2 regions of the Pseudonocardia phyllosphaerae genome follow, and region 1 is predicted to be linked to the other one. Evidence: riboswitches for the same ligand, from Rfam matches in the RefSeq annotation. Region 1 holds a riboswitch; the other holds the start of a gene.
What was found. A riboswitch is a leader RNA that binds a small molecule or an ion and turns the genes downstream of it on or off. The one in region 1 is predicted to bind cobalamin.

Region 1 (11,739 bases):
GACAACTCCAACTACACGGGATACCGCAGCACCGAGATCGACAAGCTCTACGCCGCCGCGGTCTCCCGCCGCGACGAGAGCGCCCGCGCCGCCGACCTCGAACGCGTGCAGACCCTGCTGCGCAACGACTCCGGCGCACTGGTGTGGGCACTGTCGGACTGGAACGTCGGAGTAGCCGCCGGGCTGAGCGGGATCGAGGCGGCCAAGCCAAACAGCCACCTGTGGGGCCGGTTCGACAAGGCCCGGGTGAGCTGATGGTCGCCGCCGGCTCCACCGACAACACTGACACCACCGACACCGCAGACACCGGCCCCGCGCCGGTCGCCGTCCGGCGGCGCGGGGTGGGCCGCACCGCGGCCGTGCGGGCCGCGGTCGCGCTCGCCCAGCTGCTCGCCGCGGTGCTGCTGGTGTTCGCGCTGACCACGTTCCTGCCCGGCGACGCCGCCGAGATCGTCCTCGGCCCGGACGCCACCGACGACCAGGTCCAGCAGCTGCGCACCGAGCTCGGCACCAGCCTGCCCGCGGGCGAGCGCCTCGCGGACTGGCTGGGCGGGCTGCTCACCGGTGACCTCGGGAACTCGCTGATCACCGGGCAGCCGGTGCTCGACGAGGTCACGCGCCGGCTCGGCAGCACCCTGCTGCTCGCCGGCACAGGGCTCGCCGTGCTGGTGCCGCTGGCCGTCGTCATCGCGACCGCGGCGGGCCTGCGGCCGGGCAGCGCGTTCGACCGCATCTCGACGGCGACGGTGTCGGCACTGCAGGCCGCACCGCAGTTCGCGACCGGGCTGCTGCTGGTCGGGCTGTTCTCGCTGCAGCTCGGCTGGCTGCCCGCCACGGCCGGCGGCGGTTCGCTGCTGACCCCGGAGGTGCTGATCCTGCCGGTCGTCGTGCTCGTGTTCGCCCAGCTGGGCTGGCTGTCCCGCCAGGTCCGCCAGGGCGTGCTGCAGACCGATCGGTCCCCGCACGTCACACACCTGCGCCGGCTCGGCCTGCCCGAGCGCGACGTCGTGCTGCGCCACGTGCTGCCCGGCGGGCTCGCGCCGTCGGTGCAGCAGCTCGCCCGGATCGTCGAGGGCACGCTGGGCGGCGTGGTCGTCGTCGAGTCGCTGTTCGCGCTGCCGGGGGTCGGGTCCGGCGTCGTCGACGCGGTGCGCAACCGCGACATCCCGCTGATCCAGGGCTACGCGCTGCTCGCCGCCGTCGTCACGATCGGGGTCAACCTGCTCGCCGACGTGGTCACCGCCCGGCTCACCCCGGTCCGCGAGGACCTCGCGTGAGGGCGCTGCGCCCGGCGACCGCGGTGGCGCTGCTGCTCACCGGGGTCCCGCTGCTGTGCGCGTTCGCCGGGCCGCTGGTGGCCCCGCTGCTGCCGGTCACCTCCGGCGCCGGGGCGCTGATGCCACCGGGCCCGGGCCTGCCACTGGGCACCGACGCGCTCGGCCGCGACGTGCTCGTGCTCGCCCTGACCGGCGGCACCACCGTGGTCCTGCTGACGCTGGGCACCCTCGCTCTGGCCTACCTCGTCGGGATCCCGCTGGGGCTGCTGCTCTCCGCGACGCGGCGCCGCTGGGCGGCCCTGCTCACCCAGCGCACGCTGGACGTCGTGCTGGTCCTGCCGTCGCTGCTGGTGCTGCTGATCCTGGCCGGCACCGGGCGTCGCGGTGTCGGCTGGCTGCTCGTGGTGACCGCGCTGCTGCAGCTGCCCGCGATCGTGCGGATCGTGCGCGGCGCGGCAGGCGCCCCGGCCCGGCGGGTGGCGCTGGAGACGATGACCCAGAACGGGGAGCCGTGGTGGCGGATCCACCTCGTCGAGACCGGGCGATTCGTGGCCGGGACGCTGCTGGTCGACGCAGGCACCCGCGCCGTGCTGGTGCTGACCCTGCTGACCAGCGCGAGCTTCCTCGGCGTCGGGCTGCCGCCGGACACCGTGGACTGGGCGGTGGTGATCGAGCAGAACTCGGCGTCGCTGTTCCTGGCCCCGTACGCGCTGCTGGTCCCGGCCGGGCTGCTCGTCGCGCTCGCCGCGGGGGCGAACCTGCTGGTCGACCGGGTCGCCGACCGGACGGGAGCGGTGGTGTGAACTCCGTCCTCACCGTGCGCGGGCTGACGGCGGCCGCCGGGGGCACCACGGTGCTCGACGGCGTCGACCTCGATCTCGCACCCGGCGCGGTGCTGGCCGTGGCCGGTCCGTCCGGGGCGGGCAAGTCGACGCTGGGCCTGGCGCTGCTCGGCGAGTGCGCCACCGGCGTGACGCTCGGCGGCTCGGTCCGGGTCGGCGACACCGAGCTGCTCGGGGTGGACCGCCGGACGCTGCGTGCGCGCCGCGCCGGGCGGGTCGGGCACCTGCCGCAGCACCCGGGCGTCGTGCTGGACCCGGTGCGCCGCACCGGCCCGGTGCTCGACGAGCTCGCCGCCACCGTGCACGGCCGCGGCCGCGCACACCGGGCGGCTCGCGACCGCGCCGTCGCCGAGGCACTCGACCGGGCCGGGCTCGGCGCCGAACCGCAGCTCGCCCGCCGGCACCCGCACGAGCTGTCGGGCGGCCAGCAGCAGCGGATGGCGCTGGCGCAGACGCTGGTGACCGGACCGGACGTCGTCGTGCTGGACGAGCCGACCACCGGCCTGGACCCGGTCACCACCCGCGCGGTGATCGACCGGCTGACCGCGCTCGCGGCGGGCGGGACCGCGCTGGTGCTGCTCACCCACGACCTCGACGCGGTCCGCAGGCTCGCCGCGGCACTGCCGGTCGAGCTGCTCGAGCTGGCCGACGGGCGGGTCGTGCGCACCGGCCCCGCCGCCGCGCTGCTCGGTCCGGCGTCCGAACCCGACGGCGCCCCGGCCGCGTCCGGTGCCGAGGCGGTGCTGGAGGTGCAGGACCTGACCGTGCGGGTGGGCGACGGCGTCACGCTGCTGTCGGGTGCCGATCTCACCGTGGACCGGGGCGGGTTCGTCGCGGTCGCCGGGCCGTCCGGGGCGGGCAAGACCACCCTCGGCCGCGCGCTCGCCGGGCTGGTCGGGCACACCGGGACCGTGCGGGTCGACGGAGCCGACCCGGCCGGGAACCGGCGCGCCGTGCAGTACGTCCACCAGGACTGCCGGTCGGCGTTCCTGGACCACCGACCGGTGCTGGAGCAGGTCGCCCGGCCCGCGGTACTGCTGCGCGGCCTCCCCCGGGCCGACGCCCGGGCCGAGGCCGTTGCACTGCTGGAACGGCTCGGGCTGGACGAGGCCACGGCCGGTCGTCGCCCGGGCGGTCTGTCGGGCGGGCAGCTGCAGCGGGCCTCGGTGGCCCGCGCCCTGCTCGCCCGGCCCGCGGTGCTGGTCGCCGACGAGGCCACCTCCGCGCTGGACGGCGAGCACCGCGCCCGGCTGCTCGACGAGCTGCGCCGAACCTGCCGCGACGACGGCACCGCGGTGGTGCTGATCAGCCACGACCCGGTCGCGGTGGCGGCCGCGGACCGGACCGTCGGCGTCGTCGACGGCCGGATCGCCGCGGAGCCCGCGCCGGAACCGGCCGAGCGACGCTGAGCACGACCGAGCAGCGCCGGCCCCTCGCAGACGGCAACAGTTGTCGATAGTCTCGCCCTCATGACCGAGCCGGCGGAGTTCCGGGACCGGATGCGCCGCGTGTGGGGCGGTGCCGACTACCCGGCACTGGCCGAGCGGCTCGCGCCAGCCGCCCACGACCTCGTCGACGCGCTCGCACCCGGCCCGGCCGACCGGGTGCTCGACGTCGCGGCCGGGACCGGCAGCGCCGCGGCGCTCGCCCGCGAGCGGGGCGCCGCGGTGGTCGCGACGGACCTGGCGCCCCGGATGGTCGAGCTGGGCCGGGCCGCGACGGCCGGGACCGGCGTCGTGTGGCTGGAGGCCGACGCCGAGGCCCTTCCGCTGCCCGACGGCGCCGCCGAGGTCGTGCAGTCGAGCTTCGGCCTGATCTTCGCCCCGCGCCCCGAGGTGGCGCTCGCCGAGGCCCGGCGGGTGCTCGTGCCCGGCGGCAGGCTCGGGTTCACCGCCTGGACCCCGGACGGGTTCATGGGGCGGATGACCGCGGCCATGCTGCCGCACACCGGCGCCCCGCCCGGCCTGCCCGACCAGATGGACTGGGCCCGCCCGGACGTCGTGCGGGACCGCCTGACCGCGGCCGGGTTCGGCGAGGTCACGCTCACCGAGCGCGCGCTGCCGTGGCACTTCGACTCCCCCGCGGACATGACGGCGTTCTTCCGCGCCCACTCGCCGGCGCACGCCGCGGCCGCCGCCGGGCTGGGCGAGGAACGGGCGGCCGCGATGTTCGCCGACATCGAGGCCATGACCGGCCCGCCGGGCGAGCCGGTCCGGCTCGACGCCGCGTACCTGGTGGTCACCGCCACTGATTGATGAACACCTGATCAGGTGTGTCGTACTGTCCGCACATGCTCCCCGCGATCCCGCCCCGCACGTCGCCCCGGATCGGCCGACGCGCCGTCCTCGCCGGTGGTCTCGGTGCCGCCGCACTCGTGCTCGCAGGCTGCGGCGGCGGGTCCTCGTCGTCGACCGACCGGCTGCGGGTGGCGTTCGCCGCGGGTGGCTCGCGGGAGTCGCTCGACCCGCACGTCCTGCCGCTCTACGTCGACCAGGCCCGCGCGAAGGCCTGCTTCGACACCCTGACCGGCTGGTCGCAGGACATGACCCCGGAGCCGCGGCTGGCGCAGTCCTGGGAGAGCGACCCGAAGGGCACCCGGTGGCGGCTCACGCTGCGCGCCGCGAAGTTCCACGACGGCCGCGACCTCACCGCCGACGACGTCCTCTACACCCTGAAGCGGATCGTCGACCCGGCCACGACGGGCATCGCCGCGACGCTGTTCCGCGACCTGGACCTCACCGCGTCGCGTGCGATGTCTCCGACCGAGGTCGAGCTCGTGCTGCGCCGGCCGAACACGCTGTTCCCGCTGGCCCTGGGCGCGCCCGGCACCGAGATCGTGCAGCAGGGCGCGACGGGCTTCGAGCGCCCCGTCGGCACCGGGCCGTTCCGGTTCGACTCCTTCACCCCCGGCGGCCCGGCGCTCTACCGCGCCTTCGACGGGCACTGGGACGGCGCCCCGGCGATCAAGGAGCTGGAGTTCCTGCCGGTGAACGAGGAGGAGGCCCGGATCGGGGCGCTGCTGTCCGGGCAGGTCGCCTACGCCCACGACCTCACCCCGGCCGGTGCCGCCCGGCTCGACGGCAGCGGCCGCGCCACTGCGCTCGCCGCCCCGGCCGCGGCGAACCAGTTCCTGGTGATGCGGGTGGACAAGCCGCCGTTCGCCGACCCGCGGCTGCGGGAGGCCGTCCGGCTCGGCATCGACCGCGAGGAGCTGGTGCGGGTCGCCCTGCTGGGGCGTGGCCGCGTCGGCAACGACATGTTCGGCCAGGGCCTGCAGTACTACCCGGGCACGGTGCCGCAGGTGACGCGCGACGTCGAGAAGGCCAAGGCGCTGGTCGCACAGGCGGGCGCGCAGAACGCGACCGTCGAGCTGCAGACCAGCGGCGCCGACCCGGTGTTCGACGCCGCGACCGCGCTCGTCGTCCGCCAGCTCGGCGAGATCGGGCTGAAGGTCTCCGCCCGCCAGCTGCCCGAAGACGGCTACTTCAAGACCATCCGCAAGCAGGGCGTGTTCTCCCAGAACAGCACCGGCACGCTGCCGATCCCGGACTACATCGGACGCCGGATGCTCACCTCCACCCCGACCTACGACTTCACCGGCTACCGCAGCCCGAAGATCGACGAGCTGTACTACGCGGCCACCGCGACGAACGACGACGGCCGGCGCGCCGCGGGCTTCGCAAAGATCATGGAGCTGCTGCGGGCCGACTCCGGTGCACTGGTGTGGGGTGTGCGGGACTGGAACGTCGGCGTCGCGAGCGGACTGACCGGTCTCACCCCGGCCCGGCCGAACACGTTCGCGTGGGCGAACTTCGCGAAGGCCCGGCTCGGCTGATCCCGGGCGGCGGTGGTCACCCGACGCGGCCGCGGTACCGCTCGTCGGCACCGACGGGTGGGGTGTGATCACCCACCGGTGTGGACCTCGAGCCCGCCGACCGGCGCCCGCGGGGCCCGTGCCGGAGACACGCCGGTCCGGACCTGCGGCGTTCACCGCGCGTGACCAGGTCACAGCAACACACCCGGACACCTAGGGGTCCCTTCCGTTGTCGGGCCCAAGATGTAGTGTCGCGCTCGCTGGTGGTTCACCGGTCCCGCACGGGCCCGGTGAGGCGAGAGGGAACCCGGTGCGACTCCGGGACTGCCCCGCAGCGGTGAGCGGGAACGACCGCCGTCATGGCACTGGGAGCGCGCGCTCCCGGGAAGCGACGGCCAGTAGGAGCGAGCAGCACGACCGCTCGTCGGCCCGTGAGTCCGAAGACCTGCCACCGGCGCGCACACCGCCGGTGTGCGCTGCTCCGGAGCCCCGCGGGAGGGCACCAGGGTGCGGGGGCGCCTGCGTCGCGTCCCGTTCCCCGGTACTCCCCTGCGCGGCCGAGAAGCGACGGCGACCCGCGAGGAGACCAGCCCTGTGACGGCTTCCACCGCTCCCCCCGCGTCCACCACGGACGCTGCCACCGCCCCGACCCTGCGCGTGATCCGGCGCGACGGGTCCGAGACCGCGTTCGACGCCTCCAAGATCTCGGTGGCGATGACCAAGGCGTTCCTCGCCGTCGAGGGCGACGCCGGGGCGTCGTCGTCCCGGCTGCACCACGTCGTCAAGGGGCTGACCGACCAGGTCGTCGCCGCGCTGCTGCGCCACCCGACGCCTGCGGTGAACGTCGAGCAGATCCAGGACCAGGTGGAGCTGGCGCTGATGCGCGGCGAGCACCACAAGGTCGCCCGCTCCTACGTGCTCTACCGCGAGGAGCACGCCCAGGCCCGTGGCGGCAGCGGTGGGGAAGCCGCTGCGGTCACCGAGGCCGGGCCGGTCGTCCACGTCACCCAGCCCGACGGCAGCACGGTGCCGCTGGACCGCGACCGCGTCGAGACGGTGCTCGCCGAGGCCCTCGACGGCATCGACGACGTCGAGGCCGGCCCGGTGCTCGCCGAGTTCGAGCGGACCGTCTACGACGGCATCACCGCCGACGAGCTGGCCCAGGCCCTGGTCATGGCGGCGCGGACGCTGGTGGAGCGCGAGCCGGACTACTCGCTCGTCGCGTCCCGGCTGCTGATGGACCGGCTGCGCGCCGAGGCCGTCTCGCACCTGTCGGGCACCCGGGAGACGCCGGACCAGGCCGAGATGGCCGCGTCGTACGCCTCCTACACCAAGGGCTACCTGCGGCACGCGATCGAGATCGGGCTGGTCGACCCCGAGCTGGCCACGTTCGACCTCGACCGGGTTACCGCCGCGCTGCGCCCCGAGCGCGACCTGCAGATCGGCTTCCTGGGCCTGCAGACCCTCTACGACCGCTACTTCCTGCACGAGCGCGGCGTGCGCTTCGAGCTGCCGCAGGCGTTCTTCCTGCGGGTGGCGATGGGCCTGGCGGTCCGCGAGGTCGACCGCGAGGCGCGCGCGATCGAGTTCTACGAGCTGCTGTCGAGCTTCGACTTCATGGCCTCGACGCCGACGCTGTTCAACTCCGGCACCACCCGCCCGCAGCTGTCGTCGTGCTTCCTGACCACCGTCGACGACGACCTGGACTCGATCTTCCAGGGCTACAAGAACAACGCCCTGCTCGCGAAGTACTCCGGCGGCCTGGGCAACGACTGGACCCCGGTCCGCGGCCTCGGCGCGCACATCCGCGGCACCAACGGCGTCTCGCAGGGCGTCGTGCCGTTCCTCAAGATCGCCGGTGACACCGCCGTCGCGGTCAACCAGGGCGGCAAGCGCAAGGGCGCGGCGTGCGCGTACCTCGAGACCTGGCACGTGGACATCGAGGAGTTCCTCGACCTGCGCAAGAACACCGGCGACGACCGCCGGCGTACGCACGACATGAACACCGCGAACTGGGTGCCGGACGAGTTCCTGCGCCGCGTCGAGGCCGACGGCGAGTGGACGCTGTTCTCCCCGGACGAGGTCCCCGACCTGCACGACCTCTACGGCAACGCGTTCGCGCAGCGCTACCGGGAGTACGAGGCGGCCGCCGCCCGCGGCGAGCTGACCGTGCACCGCACCGTGCGCGCGGTGGACCTGTGGCGCCGGATGCTCACCATGCTGTTCGAGACCGGGCACCCGTGGATCACGTTCAAGGACCCGTGCAACCTGCGCAGCCCGCAGCAGCACGCCGGTGTCGTGCACTCGTCGAACCTGTGCACCGAGATCACGCTGAACACCAAGGCCGACGCCGACGCCGGTGAGGTCGCGGTCTGCAACCTCGGCTCGGTGAACCTGGCCGCGCACGTCGGCCCGGACGGCCTGGACACCGACAAGCTGCGCAGCACGGTGACCACCGCGGTGCGGATGCTCGACAACGTCGTGGACATCAACTTCTACACGATCCCCGAGGCGCGCCGGTCCAACCTGCGCCACCGCCCCGTCGGGCTCGGGCTGATGGGCTTCTCCGACGCGCTGTTCCTGCAGCGCATCGCCCCGGGCAGCGAGGCGGCCGTCGCGTTCGCCGACACCAGCGCCGAGGCGCTGAGCTACCACGCGATCTCGGCGTCGTCGGACCTCGCGACCGAGCGCGGCCGCTACGCCAGCTTCGACGGCTCGCTGTGGAGCCGGGGGATCCTGCCGATCGACTCGCTGCAGCTGCTGGCCGACGCCCGCGGCGAGGGCGAGCTGACCCAGGACACGTCGTCGACGCTGGACTGGGACGGGCTGCGCGACAAGGTCCGCAGCCAGGGCATGCGCAACTCCAACGTGCTGGCCATCGCCCCGACGGCGACGATCTCCAACATCTGCGGGGTCGGGCAGTCGATCGAGCCGATCCACCTGAACCTGTACGTGAAGTCGAACATGTCCGGCGACTTCACCGTGGTGAACCCGCACCTGGTCCGCGACCTCAAGGAGCGCGGGCTCTGGGACGAGGTCATGGTCTCGGACCTGAAGTACTTCGACGGCTCGCTCGCCGAGATCGACCGGGTGCCCGACGACCTCAAGGAGCTGTACGCGACGGCGTTCGAGATCGACCCGTACTGGCTGGTCACGGCGGCCGCGCGCCGCCAGAAGTGGCTGGACCAGGCGCAGTCGCTGAACCTCTACCTGGCCGGTCCGAGCGGTCGCAAGCTCGACGAGCTGTACCGGCTGGCGTGGCGCAGCGGCCTGAAGACCACCTACTACCTGCGTACCCGCGCGGCGACGTCGGTGGAGAAGTCCACGCTCAAGGGCACCGACGGGCGTCTGACCGGGGTGCCGTCGGGCGGCGCTCCGGCGTCCGCACCGGCCGACGGGCCGGCCGGGACCGCCGTGCCGACCACCCCGGCCGGGCCGTCCGCGTCCGCCGTCCCGCCGGCCTCCGCCGGGCCCGCCGTGACCCCGTCGGCGACTCCCCCGGCCGCGACTCCCCCGGCCGAGGCCCCGGAGCCGGCGGCGCGGCCGTCCGCGTCCGTGCCGGTCGCCGGGACCCCGGACACCGGCAACGGCATGGACCTCGACCTGAACCCCGCCGCCGCCTGCTCGATCGACGACCCCGACTGCGAGGCCTGCCAGTGACGACCACCGAGAACCGCGACACCGGGAACCACGGCATCGGGCATCTCGGCTTCGACGCCGAGCCCGCCGTCTCCCCCGACGCGGCCGACACCACCGGGCTCGGCGAGATCGAGCGCGGTGCCGCCCCGATCGACGCCGACGACAAGCGCATGATCAACGCGCGGGCCGACGTCAACCAGCTCCTGCCGCTGAAGTACCACTGGGCGTGGGAGAAGTACCTGGCCGGCTGCTCGAACCACTGGATGCCGACCGAGGTCGCCATGCAGGCCGACATCGCGCTGTGGCGCTCGGCGAACGGCCTGACCGAGGACGAGCGGCTCATGCTGATCCGCAACCTCGGCTTCTTCGCCACGGCGGAGTCGCTGGTCGCGAACAACATCGTGCTCGCGGTCTACCGGCACCTCACCAACCCCGAGTGCCGGCAGTACCTGCTGCGGCAGTCGTTCGAGGAGGCCGTGCACACGCACACCTTCCAGTACGTCTGCGAGTCCCTCGGCCTCGACGAGGGCGAGCTGTTCAACGCCTACCGCGAGGTCCCCTCGATCACCGAGAAGGACTCCTGGGCGCTGCGCTACACCCAGGCGCTGTCCGACCCGGACTTCCGCACCGGCACCCCCGAGGCGGACCGGGCGTTCCTGCGGGACCTCGTCGCGTTCTACGTGATCTTCGAGGGCATGTGGTTCTACACCGGCTTCGCGCAGATCCTCTCGCTCGGCCGGCGGAACAAGATGGTCGGCGTCGCCGAGCAGTACCAGTACATCCTGCGCGACGAGTCGATCCACCTGAACTTCGGCATCGACTGCATCAACCAGATCAAGATCGAGAACCCGCACCTGTGGACGGCGGACTTCGTCGCCGAGATCCGGCAGATGCTGCACGAGGCCTGCGAGCTCGAGGTCGCCTACGCCCGCGACACCATGCCGCGCGGCATGCTCGGGCTGACCGCGGAGTCCTGCGAGCAGTACCTGCGGTTCATCACCGACCGGCGCGCCGAGCAGATCGGCCTCGCGCCGCTGTTCGGGCAGGCGGAGAACCCGTTCCCGTGGATGAGCGAGGCCATGGACCTGCGCAAGGAGAAGAACTTCTTCGAGACGCGGGTGACCGAGTACCGCACCGGCGGCTCGCTCGAGTGGGACTGACGCCCCGCCGGCGTCGCTGAGCCCCGCCCCACGGGGCCGCTGCGCCACTCCGTCACTGCGTCACTGGGCCACTCCGTCACCGCGCCACTGGGCCACTCCGTCACCGCGCCACCTGCCCCGAGGGGCACCCTCGCCACCACCGGTGGGAACGAGGGTGCCCCTCGGGGCAACTCGTGGCGGGGCAACTCGTGGCGGGGCAACTCGTGTCAGGGGCACGGCCGCTGCGCCGTACGGACCTGACCGAAAGCCGGGGGACGAACCACCCACACCGGACGAGTTGCCGCCAACAGCATGCAACTACTGCCATGTGGTGAGACGACCGGCTACACCTCGGCGGGCACCGAACGCCGCCCGGACGCCGGACGACGTCCCACCGCACCGCAGGAGAACGCCGTTGTCCGCCCCCGCACACACCCCCGGCCGCTGGTCCCGGATGGCCGCCGCCCTCGACGCGCACGACCGGCGGTCGCTGCTCGGCATGGCCGCGTTCATCCTGCTGCTGCACGTCGCCGGGTTCGGCGTGCTGCTCGTGCTCGTCGTCCCCGCGCACTACGACCTGGGCCCGAGCGGCATCTTCGGCGTCGGGCTCGGAGTGCTCGCCTACACGCTCGGGATGCGGCACGCCTTCGACGCCGACCACATCGCCGCGATCGACAACACCACCCGCAAGCTCATGGCCGACGGCGGTCGCAAGCCGCTCTCGGTGGGCTTCTGGTTCTCCCTCGGCCACTCCTCGGTGGTGTTCGCGCTGACCGTGCTGCTCGCACTGGGCGTCCGCGCGCTGGCCGGTGAGGTCAGCGACGACAACTCGACGCTGCACGCGGTCACCGGGATCGTCGGCGCGTCGGTGTCCGGGGTGTTCCTGTGGATCATCGGGATCCTGAACCTGGTGGTGCTGGTCGGGATCGTCGGGGTGTTCCGCCGGATGCGGCGCGGCACCTACAGCGAGGCCGAGCTGGAGGAGCACCTGGAGAAGCGGGGGTTCATGAACCGCTTCCTCGGCGGCC
Region 2 (11,739 bases), on a different contig from region 1:
GCACCATCGTGCTCATGATGGCCGTCGAGCGGCTGGGCCGGTTCGCCGAGACCCTCATCGCGAACGGCCGCGACCCGGAGACCCCGGTGCTGATCGTGCAGGACGGCACGACCCGGATCGAGCGCAGCGTGCGCACCACGCTCGCCGAGGCCGAGCGCGATGCGAAGGCGCACGAGGTCAGCCCGCCGGCGATCGTCGTCGTCGGGCCGGTGGCGGGCCTGGAGGCGCCGGTCGGGGAGTGACCCCGGTCATGGATTGCACACTGCAAGTTTGCAGTGTGCAATCGTCGCGGCATGTCCGACGAGACCGACCAGCTCGTCGACGCCGTCATGACCGCCAGCCGCGCCATGCTCGCGGTGGTCGCCCGGTCCCTGGCTGCCGTCGACGACGACGTCACCCTCCCGCAGTACCGCGCGCTGGTCGTCCTGGCCCAGCACGGCAGCCGCCGCCCCGCCGACCTGGCCGTGGCGCTCTCGGTCGGCCCGTCGACCGCGACCCGGATGTGCGACCGGCTCGTCGCGCGCGGGCTCGCCGAGCGGACCCGCGACGGCGGTGACCGCCGCGAGGTCGTCGTCGCGCTCAGCCCGCAGGGCCGGGAGCTGGTGCTCCAGGTGACCCGCCTGCGCCGCGCGGAGCTGCGCCGGCTGCTGGAGATGCTCCCCGCCGCGGACCGGGTCGCGGTCCGGGACGGGCTGCGCACCTTCGCCGGCGCGGCCGGGGAGGTCCCGGAGACCGACTGGGCCGTCGCGCCCCTGCCGGAGACGGCGTCGGAGCCGGACCCGGAGCCGGAGACAGCGTCGGACACAGAGCCGGGGACAGCGCCGTGAGCGCCGGGGTGCTCTCGCCGCGCACGCTGCACCGCACGCTCGTCGCCACCCGGCCCGGGCTGGTCGGTCTCGCCGTGATCATCGGAGTCGGCGCCGGGATCGGGTCGGTGCTGTTCCACGAGCTGATCCTCGGCGTGACGTGGCTGGTCACCGGCCGGGAGGACTTCTCCGACGCCGGCCGCGTCGCCTCGACCCACCTGCCCGCGCTCGGCTACTGGTTCCTGCTGATCGCCCCGGTACTCGGCGGGCTGGTCTACGGGCCGCTGGTGCAGTGGTTCGCCCCGGAGGCCCGCGGGCACGGCGTCCCGGAGGTGATGGTCGCCGTCGCGCGGCGGGGCGGCCGGATCCCGGCGACGGTCGCCGCGGTCAAGGCGCTGGCCTCGGGGATCTGCATCGGCACCGGCGGCTCGGTCGGCCGGGAGGGGCCGATCGTGCAGATCGGGTCGGCGCTCGGCTCGGCGATCGGGCAATGGCTGCGGGTCCCCGCGACCCGGCTGGTGCTGATGGTGGCCTGCGGCGCGGCCGGCGGAATCTCCGCGACGTTCGACGCGCCGATCTCCGGCGTCGTGTTCGGGCTGGAGCTGATCCTGCGGTCGTTCTCCGCCGAGGCGTTCGGCGTGCTGGTGCTGAGCTCGGTGACGGCGAACGTCGTCGCCACCGTGATCGCCGGCAAACACTCGATCCTGACGCTGCCGCACTTCGAGCTGGGCAGCCCGGTGCAGCTGCCGCTCTACGCGCTGCTCGGCCTGCTCGCCGGGCTGCTGGGCTGGGCGTTCGCCCGGATCCTCTACGCGATCGAGGACGCCTGCGACGCCGTGTGGCGCGGCCCGGAGTGGCTGCGCCCGGCCGTCGGCGGGCTGGTGCTCGGTGCGCTGCTGCTCGGGCTGCCGGAGATGTACGGCGTCGGCTACCCGGTGCTGCAGAATGCGATCGAGGGCCGCTACGTCCTCGGGTTCCTGCTGCTGCTGGTGCTCGGCAAGATCCTCGCCTCCAGCCTGACGATCGGCATCGGCGGCTCGGGAGGGGTGTTCGCGCCGTCGCTGTTCGTCGGTGGGACCGCCGGAACCGCGTTCGGCGTGGCGATGGACGCCCTGTTCCCGGCGCTGCACCTCGACCCCGGTGCGTTCGGGCTCGTCGGGATGGCCGCGGTGTTCGCCGGCGCCGCGCACGCCCCGATCACCGCGGTGCTGATCGTGTTCGAGCTGACCGGCGACTACGCGCTGATCCTGCCGCTGATGGCCGCCGTCGTGCTCTCCACCGGGATCAGCCACCTGGTGTCGCGGGAGAACATCTACACGCTCAAGCTGCTGCGCCGCGGCGTCGACATCGGCGCCGACACCGCCGTCGACGAGGCACTGCGGTGGGTGACGGTGCGGGAGGTGATGCGCCCGGCGACGGCCGGGGAGATCGCAGGCGACACCGGAGCCACCGGATCCGTGGACCCGGGAACCCCGGTGCACGACGTGCTCGCCACCCTGGCCGAACACCGGGGTGCGAGCCTGGCGGTGCGCGACGGCGCAGACGGCACAGACGGCACAGACGGCCCGCTGCTCGGGACGATCGCCGAGCACGACGTCCTCGACCACCTGCGGGGTGCGGCGCCCGCCGCCCTTGCCTGATGGGCTGTGTCGCCCGTGGCCCGACCGGATGTGGCGGTCGTCGTCGCCGGTTGACCCTCACCCGGGCGCGTGATGGGCTCGTCCGCGACGACGGAGATCAGGAAGCCGGTGCGAGTCCGGCGCGGTCCCGCCACTGTCACCGGGGAGCGCCTCCCCACCGCAGGCCACGGTCGCCGGACCGGAAGGCCGGGGAGGCGCGCGGATCCGGGAGCCAGGACACTGAGCCGTCGTCGCACGAATCCCATGCCGGGGGCGAGGACCCCCGAGGAGGAACCGCGATGACGACCGACCTTCTGGTGCTCGGCACCGGACCCGGCCCCGGCACACCCGGGGCCGCCGACCTGCTCGCCGACGCCGACCTGGTGTTCGCCTTCCCGCCCGGACCCGCCGCGGACCCCGAGTCGGTGGCCCTGTTCTACGCCGAGGCGTGGCGGGTGGAGACCGTCTCACCGCGCGCCGCGGTCACCCGGATCGCGACCTGGGCCGCGGAACGTGCGGGACGCACCGCCGTCCTGCTCGTCGCCGGGGACCCCGCCGACGACGTCGCCCTGCGCGCCGTGCTCGACGGGCTCGGCGCCGTCGCCGGGGGCGTGGCCGTGCGGGTGTGCGCCGAGGAGCGCGTCGCGCCGCCGTTCCGGAGCACGCTGCCGGGCTGAGCGCCGGTGCGTGCGTCGCCGATCCTGTGCGTCGCCGTCACACCGGGCCGGTCGACCGGCCCGCCGCCCACCCGGGACGTCACGCCGCGTCGCCGGCCCCGGGGCCGTCATGTCGCGGTGTCCTCGGGGTGCCAGCTGCGCAGCGGGTCCGCCCGGCTCAGTGCGGGGTCGGCGGCGTCGAGGGTCCGGGTGCGCCCGGGTCCGGTCGCGGCCGTCTCGAACCGGACGGTGACCCGGCCGTGCCCGGCGCCCTGCACCCAGCCGTGCCCGTACTCGGGATGCGCGACGTCGTCGCCGGCCCGCCACGGCCGCCCCGGATCGGGATCGCGGTCCGGGCGCATGCCCTCCGCCGCAGCCGTTCCCGGGCCCGCAGGGGCGGTGGGATGCGCGGTCACCGCGGTGCCGAGCACCCCGGCGCCGATCTCGGGTACGGCGCCGGTCCCGGGTGCGGGGCCGGCTTCCGTCGCGGCATCGCCCGGTCCGCCGGTGAGCGCGAGGCCGAGGCCGGGCGGCACGTCGCCTGATGACTCCGCCGCGGGCGCCGCGGCCCACCCCTGCGCCGACGGGACGGCGTCGAACAGGGCCAGCGGCGGCTCGTCACCGAACCCGGACACCGACACCCCCAGCAGCCGCACCCCGCCCTCGCCGACGGCGGTCTCCGCGAGCCGCCGCGCGACCGCGGTCAGGGTGGACAGCTCGCGGGTCGGGAACGGTGTCGTCTCCGACCGGGTGTGGGTGACGAAGTCCCCGGTCCGCGCCTTCACCGTCACCGTCCGCGCGGCACGGCCGTCGGCGACCAGGCGCCGGTGCACCGACACGCAGATCGACGCGACGGCCTCGTGCACCGCGGTCATCGCGGTCAGATCGGCGTCGAACGTCGTCTCCGCGCTGATCTGCTTGGCCGCACCGCGCGGAGCGACCGGGCGGTCGTCGATGCCGCGGGCGAGGCGGTGCAGCTCGGTCCCGACGGCGGAGCCGAGGATCCCGGCGACCTCGCGGCCGTCCATCGCGGCGAGCCGGCCGATGGTGTCGACGCCGATCTTGCGCAGCGCCTCGCCGGAGACCGGCCCGATGCCCCACAACGACCGCACCGGCAGCGGCGCGAGCACGGCCTCCTGCTCGGCATGCGCGATCACCCGCAGCCCGTCCGGCTTCGCCAGCTCGGACGCGATCTTCGCGACCTGCTTGCCGGACCCGGCCCCGACCGAGGCGGGCAGGCCCGTCCGCTCCCGGACCGCCGTGCGCAGCCGGGTGCCGAACGCCTCGACATCGGAAGGGGACGCCCCGGCCAGCGACGGCGGCTCGATGAACGCCTCGTCCACCGACACCGGCTCCAGGACCGGGGAGAACTCCGCGAGCACCCCCATGACCTGGTCGGAGATCGCCTTGTAGAGCGGGAACCGGGGCGGCAGCACCGTGGCGTGCGGGCAGCGGCGGCGGGCCTGGCCCATCGGCATCGCCGAGCGGGCGCCGAACACCCGCGCCTGGTAGCTCGCCCCGGCGACGACGCCACGCGGCCCCGCCCCGCCGACGAGCACCGGCCGGTCGGCCAGCGTCGGGCGGGTCAGCTGCTCGACGGAGGCGAAGAACGCGTCCATGTCGAGGTGCAGCACCCAGCGGAGGTCCGCGGTGCCGCTGTCGGGCCCGGTCACCGCTCCAGTGTCGCGCGGACCCCCGACAGGATCGCGGTGCCGTCGCCGATGCGGATCTCCGGTGTGACTCGCCCGGCCCCGGCGACGGCGGCGGGATGGTCGTCGAGCCCGGTGTCGACGTCGGCGACCCACCAGTCGCCGTCGACGCCGTCCCAGGCCTGCACCCGCGGACCGCTCGCGTCCGGAGCCGAGAGCGTGATCGCGTCCATCGGGCTGGACAGGCCCTCGCCGGTGGCCTTGAGCAGCGCCTCCTTGCGGGTCCAGGTGACCAGGAAGTCCGCGGGGGCGGGGACGCCGGCGGCCAGCTCGGCCCGGGACAGCACGTGCTCGGCGAGGCCGTCCAATGCGGACAGCGGGCGGTGTTGCTCGACGTCGAGCCCGACCGGTTCGTCGGACACCGCGACGCCGACGAGCTGACCGGAGTGGGTCAGCGAGAACTCCGGCCCGCCGCCGGCGACCCGGGGCTTGCCGTGCGGCTTCCCGCAGCGGCAGGTGCGGTCGAGGACCAGGGCGGCCGCGGTGGTCCGGTCGTCTGGGATTCCGTCGGCGCTGATCCGGTCGGCGCTGATCCGGTCGGCGACGACGATCCGGACCAGCGCGTGCGCGGCGAGGTAGCGGGCGCGGTCGTCGTCGCGCCGGAACGCGGCCATCCGCTCGCGCTCGTGGTCGTCGAGCAGCGCGACGAGGTCGGGCCGGGTGGCCGGATCGATCGGCTTCGCCAGGTAGACGGCGACGGAGGCGCTCACGAGTCCACCTTGTCACGGGGCCACCCACACCCCGGAACGCGCGCAGCACACCGTTTCCGTACGCAGCACATGCCGCAGCGTGTGCCACGTACGGAAACGGTGTGCTGCGCCGCGAGGGAGCGGCAGGCGACTGCACACCCCGGGGCCGGTCCGCACACCCGAAATATGGGGTGTGCGAACCGGCCCCGGGGTGTGCAGACCGGCGCAGGGGTGTGGACCGGGCCCCGGCGATCGACCGACCCCGCGACCGCTCGGGCTCCACGGCACCCGGCACCCGCGGACACCGGGCACCCGCGGACGCCCGGCCCGGTGATCGACCGGACCGGACGGTTCCCGCGTCAGCCGGTGCGACGGGCGGCGAAGTCGGACCGCACGTGGGCCGGCTTCACGTGCGGCGCAGGGCCGGACGTCCGCGGGGCCGGGGGACCGCCGTTCCCGGCGGAACCGTGACCCCGCTTCGCGGCGCGGCGCTCCGCCCGGTTGGCGGGACGGTCGTCCCCGGACGATGCGACGTCGCCCGCAGCCACGGGCCTGGCATCGGGCAGCGCCGTCCCGGACGGCCCCGCGGCGGACGACCCCGGGCCGGATGTGGCGACCCCGCCCGCTGCGGCCGCCGGGACGGTCGGCGCGACCGGGTCCGGCGAGGACAGGGATGCGGACAGGGACGAGCGTGTGTGGGTGGTGCGCATACGGGCCTCCACGAGGATCGGACACGAGATCGGATCGGCAGGAGCCGGTGACGTGCGGAGACCCGGAACGGGCGGGAAACGCGAACAGCCTGGTTCCGGGCCCGGGAGACGTCACGGGCCGGGGGACGAGCGGCGCGGACGAGGCCGCGACCGGGACGCGGGACGATGCCCGCGTCGTGCTCAGAGGAACCGGATCAGCATGGCGGCGACGGTAGAGCGCCCCGCGGATCAGCCGCCACCGAATTATCGTGATCGCCGATGACGGACACGGATCTGCTGGTGGTCGGCGGTGGCATCGCCGGGATCTCGACGGCGTACGGGCTGGCCGCGCACGCCCGCGTCGTCCTGCTCGAGGCCGAGCGGGACCTGCCGGTCCACTCCACCGCGCGGTCGGCCGCGACCTACATCCCCGGGCACGGCACCGGCCCGTTCCGGACGCTGATCGCCGCGTCCGGGCCCCGCTACGCCGCGCTGCCCGCCGAGCTGGGGACCCCGCCGCTGCTGTCACCCCGCCCGGTCCTGCACGTCGCCGACGACGACGCGAGCGCCGAGACCCTGCAGGCGATGCTCGACGAGCAGACCGGCGAGCCCGGGGCACCCGTCCCGCTCGACCCGGCCGAGGCACTGCGCCGCGTCCCGATCCTGCGCACCGCGCCGCAGCTCGCCGCCTGGACGTCGGGCTCCGCCGACGTCGACACCGCCGCCCTGCACGACGGCTACCGGCGCGGCCTGCGCGCCCGCGGCGGCGTCGTGCACCGCGACGCCCGGGTCACCGCGATCACCCGCGACGGCGACGGCTGGGTCGTCACCACCGCCACCGGTGCACGGTTCACCGCGGCCGCCGTCGTCGACGCCGCCGGGGCCTGGGCCGACGAGGTCGCCGCCCTGGCCGGTATCCCCGGCGCGGGTCTGACCGTCTACCGGCGCACGATCGCCGCCTGCCCGGTGGAACCGTCGCTGCTGCGCACGGGCGAGGGACCCGACGACCCGCTGCCGATGGTCATCGACGCCGCCGAGCGCTGGTACCTCAAGGCCGAGGCCGACACCGTCCTGGTCTCCCCGGCCGACGAGACCCCGCAGCCGCCCGGTGACGCCCGGCCCGACGAGCTCGACGTCGCGCTCGCGCTGGACCGCGTCCGGGCCGCGACGACGCTGCCGCTGCGCTCGGTACGCACCGCCTGGGCGGGGCTGCGGACGTTCGCCCCGGACCGTGCCCCGGTGCTGGGGGAGCGGCCCGAGCATCCGGGGTTCTGGTTCGTCGCAGGCCAGGGTGGCTCCGGGATCGAGTCCGCACCCGGGCTGGCCACGCTCGCCGCGGCCCGGATCCTCGGCGCCGACGCTCCGGCCGACGTCGACCTCGACCCGGATGTGTGCTCGGTCACCCGATTCACCGGTTCGGTGTAAGCGCTCGCTTACACCCCGGTGGCAGCATGGACGTCATGGCGTCGACCACCACCGGCACCGAGAAGCACCCGTTGTTCGAGGGTGACTTCTGGACCGACCCGCACCCCGCGTACACCGCGCTGCGCACCGGTGAGCCGGTCCGCGAGCTTGCGCTGCCGGACGGGAAGGCGTGGCTGCTCACCCGCTACGCCGACGTCCGCGCGGCCTTCACCGACCCGCGGCTGTCCAAGGACTGGCGCTACACGCTGCCCGCCGATCAGCGCGAGGGGCAGTCGGCTGCGCCGATCCCGATGATGGTCCTGATGGACCCGCCGGACCACACGCGGCTGCGCAAGCTCGTCGGGCGGTCGTTCACGGTGCGCCGGATGGAGGAGCTGCGCCCGCGCGTCGCCGAGATCGCCCAGGGCCTGCTCGACCGGCTCCCCGCCGACGCGCCGGTGGACCTCATGCGCGACTACGCCTTCGCCATTCCGGTCGAGGTCATCTGCGAGCTGCTCGGCGTGCCCTCGCAGGATCGCGACCGGTTCTCCGCGTGGTCGACGGTGCTGGTCGACGACTCGCCGCAGGAGGAGAAGTTCGGCCCCCTCGGCGAGCTGCACGACTACCTGGGCGAGCTGATCGAGCGCAAGCGCACCGAGCCCGACGACGCGTTGCTGTCCTCGCTGCTCGCGGTCAGCGAGGCCGACGGAGACCGCCTGTCCCACGACGAGCTCGTCGCGATGGCGGTGATGCTGCTGATCGCCGGCCACGAGACGACGGCCAACCTGATCGGCAACGGCGTCCTCGCGCTGCTGACCCACCCGGAGCAGCGCGCCCGGCTGCAGGCGGACCCGTCGCTGATCGGCGGGGCGGTGGAGGAGTTCCTGCGGTTCGAGTCACCGGTGTCCAACACCCCGGTCCGGTTCACGACCACCGACGTCGAGTACTCCGGGGTCACGATCCCGGCAGGCTCGCCGGTGATGTTCGGGCTCGCCGCGGCCAACCGGGACCCGGAGTGGACGCCCGACCCCGGCACCCTCGACATCACCCGCGACGCGTCCGGCGGCGTGTTCTTCGGGCACGGCATCCACTTCTGCCTGGGCGCCCAGCTGGCCCGCACCGAAGGCCGCGTCGCGATCGGGATGCTGTTCGAGCAGCGCCCGGATCTGGCCCTCGCAGTGGACCCGTCGGAACTGGTGTACCGGGAGTCGACGCTGGTCCGCGGCTTGTCGGCGCTGCCGGTGATCCCCGGCCCGGCGGTGGACCGAGGCCTGGCCGGCTACCCGAGCAGCGCGCGCCGCAGCTCGCCGGGGGAGTCGTAGATCGGGTCCGCGCCGGCCTCGGCCAGCTCACCCGGCTCGGCGTAGCCCCAGCCCGCACCCGCGCAGCGCAGCCCGTGCTCGGCCGAGCCGTGCACGTCGTGCAGCCGGTCGCCGACCATCAGCGGCGCGTCCGGGCCGGTGGGGTTGTCCAGCAGCCGCAGCGCCTCGGCGACGACCGCGCCCTTGGTCGGGCGGTCGGCGGAGCGGGTGTCACCGACGATCTCGGTGAACAGGTCCGTCCAGCCGTGGTGGGCGAGGATCTTGCGGGCCGACACCTCGGCCTTCGAGGTGGCCAGCGCCATCGTGACGCCGGCGTCGGACAGCCCGCGCAGCAGCTCCTCGACGCCCGGGTAGGGGCGGCAGTCCAGGCAGCCGTCCTCGTCGCCGTAGATCCGGCGGTAGACCGGCAGGACCGCGGCGGTGCCCTCGTCGCCCAGGATCTCCGGCAGCGAGTCGTACAGCGGCGGGCCGAGCAGCCGGGTGCTGATCGCGGAGTCGGGGACCTCGAGCCCGACCTCGTCGATGGCGCGGCGCAGTGAGCCGAGGATGCCGGGAGCGGAGTCGACGAGGGTGCCGTCGAGGTCGAGCAGGATGTGGGTCAGCACGCGCCCAGTCTCCCAGCCGTCACCGCGCGTCCCCGGGGCCGGGGAACAGCGGGCCCCGGGCCCGTGTTGCGCAGGAGGACGACCGAGGCGATCGGGAGGTACCGGTGAGCGGACGGCTGCATCTGGCGGTGGAGATCGGTGGCGCGGGAGCGCACCCCGGCGCGTGGCGGCTGCCCGGCGCCGCCGACCCGTTCGACGCCGGCGGCTACCTCGCCCGGGCCCGCGCCGCCGCCGCGGCGGGCCTGGACCTGGTGACGATCGACGACACGTTCACCCCGCCCGCGCCGGACCCGGCCGCGATCCCCGGCACCCCGGACGCCGTCGCCGTCGCCGCGCGGGTCGCCCCGGCCGTCGCCGGGATCGGGTTCGTGCCGGTCGTCCCGGTGACCCACACCGAGCCGTTCCACGTCTCGAAGGCGATCGCGACACTGGACTTCGTCGCGACCGGACGCGCCGGGTGGCAGCCCGACGTCTCCCGCACCGCGGCCGAGGCCGACCTGTTCGGGCGCACCGGCCCGCAGCCCGCCGACGTCCTGTGGCGCGAGGCCGGCGAGGTCGCCGACGCCGTCTCCCGGCTCTGGGACTCCTGGGAGGACGACGCGGAGATCCGCGACGCCGCGACCGGCCGGTTCGTCGACCGCGACAAGCTGCACTACGTCGACGTCGAGGGCGAGTTCTTCTCGGTGAAGGGCCCGTCGATCACGCCGCGCCCGCCGCAGGGCAGGCCGCTGACCGTGGTGCGCGGGGACGAACCCGAGGCGCTGCCGGTGGCCGCGCGGTACGCCGACGTCGTCCGGGTCGCGGCTCCCTCGGTCGCCGAGGCCGCGGAGCTGCGCGAGCGGGTGCGCACCGCCGTCGCCGACGCCGGGCGGGACCCGGAGACGGTGACCGTGCTGCTCGACGTCGAGGTGCTGCTGGGGGCCGATGCGGCGGACACGCTGCGCGAGCTGGACCGGCTGGCCCCGTCCGGCACCGACACCGCGGCGGCGACGCTGCGCCACACCGGACCCGCCGACGAGCTCGCCGCGCTGCTGCGCGACGCCGCCGAGGAGCGCGCCGCGGACGGGTTCACCCTGCTCCCGCTGGCGTACGCCGCCGGCGCCGACGGGCTGGGTGGCGTCACCGACGCACTGGTCCCGGCCCTGGGCGACCTCTGGTCCCCGGCCCCCTACGACGAGTCGCTGCGCGGCCGGTTCGGCCTCGCCCGCCCGGCCAGCCGCTACGCGAGCACCTGACCCCGCAACGCCCCGACCGGCAGAGAAGCCGTCGACACACCAGTTCCTGCCAACTAGCGTGACCGTGTGCTGCGCAGCGTGTCCGCGCTCGTCCTCGACGAGCTCGCCGTGTTCGAGTTCGGCGTGCTCTGCGAGGTCTTCGGCCTCGACCGCTCCGACGACGATCTGCCCGTCCTCGACTGGAAGGTCTGCGGGACCGCCGCCGGACGCCCGGTGACCACCACCTCCGGCGTGCACGTCGTCCCGCAGCACGGCCTCGACGGGCTGGCCGGCGCCGACCTCGTCGCCGTCGCCGCGACCGGGCTGAGCGAGTACCCGCCGGAGGCCCTCGACGCGCTGCGGGCCGCCCGCGACCGCGGCGCACTGCTGCTCTCGGTGTGCTCCGGGGTGTTCGTGCTCGGGGCGGCCGGGTTGCTCGACGGCCGCCGCTGCACCGTGCACTGGAAGCACGCCGACGCCCTGCGCGCCCGGCACCCGGAGGCGGTCGTCGAGCCGGACGCCCTCTACATCGACGACGGCGACCTGGTCACCGGCGCGGGCACCGCCGCCGGGATCGACGCCTGCCTGCACCTGGTGCGCCGCGAGCTCGGCGGCGCCGTCGCGAACGGCATCGCCCGCCGCATGGTCGTGCCGCCGCAGCGCGAGGGCGGCCAGCGCCAGTTCGTCGAGCTGCCCGTCCCGGAACGCGGCGGCGACTCGCTCGCCCCGGTCCTGGCGTGGGTCGTCGAGCACCTCGACGCCGGGCACACCGTCGCCGCGCTGGCCCGGCGCGCCGCGATGTCCGAGCGCACCTTCGCCCGCCGCTTCGTCGCCGAGACCGGCACGACCCCGCACCGCTGGATCTCCCGGCAACGGGTCCTGCACGCCCGCACGCTGCTCGAGGAGACCGACCTCGGCATGGACGCGGTGGCCGCACGCTGCGGGTTCGGCACCGGCGCGCTGCTGCGCCACCACTTCCGGGCCGCCCTCGGCGTCGCACCCGCCGACTACCGCGCCACGTTCCGA

Region 2: another riboswitch for cobalamin. It lies ahead of ACLE50_RS07435 (hypothetical protein); the one in region 1 lies ahead of ACLE50_RS02170 (ribonucleoside-diphosphate reductase subunit alpha).

Annotation. Positions count from the first base shown of each region.
Region 1 is NZ_JBKGXS010000001.1:452,422-464,160, reverse strand. It holds gene ACLE50_RS02200 (ABC transporter substrate-binding protein) at 1-255, shown strand, start outside; gene ACLE50_RS02195 (ABC transporter permease) at 255-1,277, shown strand; gene ACLE50_RS02190 (ABC transporter permease subunit) at 1,274-2,080, shown strand; gene ACLE50_RS02185 (ABC transporter ATP-binding protein) at 2,077-3,528, shown strand; gene ACLE50_RS02180 (class I SAM-dependent methyltransferase) at 3,589-4,374, shown strand; gene ACLE50_RS02175 (ABC transporter substrate-binding protein) at 4,410-5,954, shown strand; cobalamin riboswitch at 6,181-6,400, shown strand; gene ACLE50_RS02170 (ribonucleoside-diphosphate reductase subunit alpha) at 6,528-9,593, shown strand; gene ACLE50_RS02165 (ribonucleotide-diphosphate reductase subunit beta) at 9,629-10,732, shown strand; gene nicT (Nickel transporter NicT) at 11,166-11,739, shown strand, end outside.
Region 2 is NZ_JBKGXS010000002.1:444,672-456,410, reverse strand. It holds gene cobA (uroporphyrinogen-III C-methyltransferase) at 1-242, shown strand, start outside; gene ACLE50_RS07445 (MarR family transcriptional regulator) at 294-827, shown strand; gene ACLE50_RS07440 (chloride channel protein) at 824-2,446, shown strand; cobalamin riboswitch at 2,504-2,689, shown strand; gene ACLE50_RS07435 (hypothetical protein) at 2,725-3,102, shown strand; gene ACLE50_RS07430 (DNA polymerase IV) at 3,210-4,754, opposite strand; gene ACLE50_RS07425 (4'-phosphopantetheinyl transferase family protein) at 4,751-5,500, opposite strand; gene ACLE50_RS07420 (NAD(P)/FAD-dependent oxidoreductase) at 6,448-7,593, shown strand; gene ACLE50_RS07415 (cytochrome P450 family protein) at 7,629-8,894, shown strand; gene ACLE50_RS07410 (HAD hydrolase-like protein) at 8,852-9,499, opposite strand; gene ACLE50_RS07405 (LLM class flavin-dependent oxidoreductase) at 9,604-10,734, shown strand; gene ACLE50_RS07400 (helix-turn-helix domain-containing protein) at 10,801-11,739, shown strand, end outside.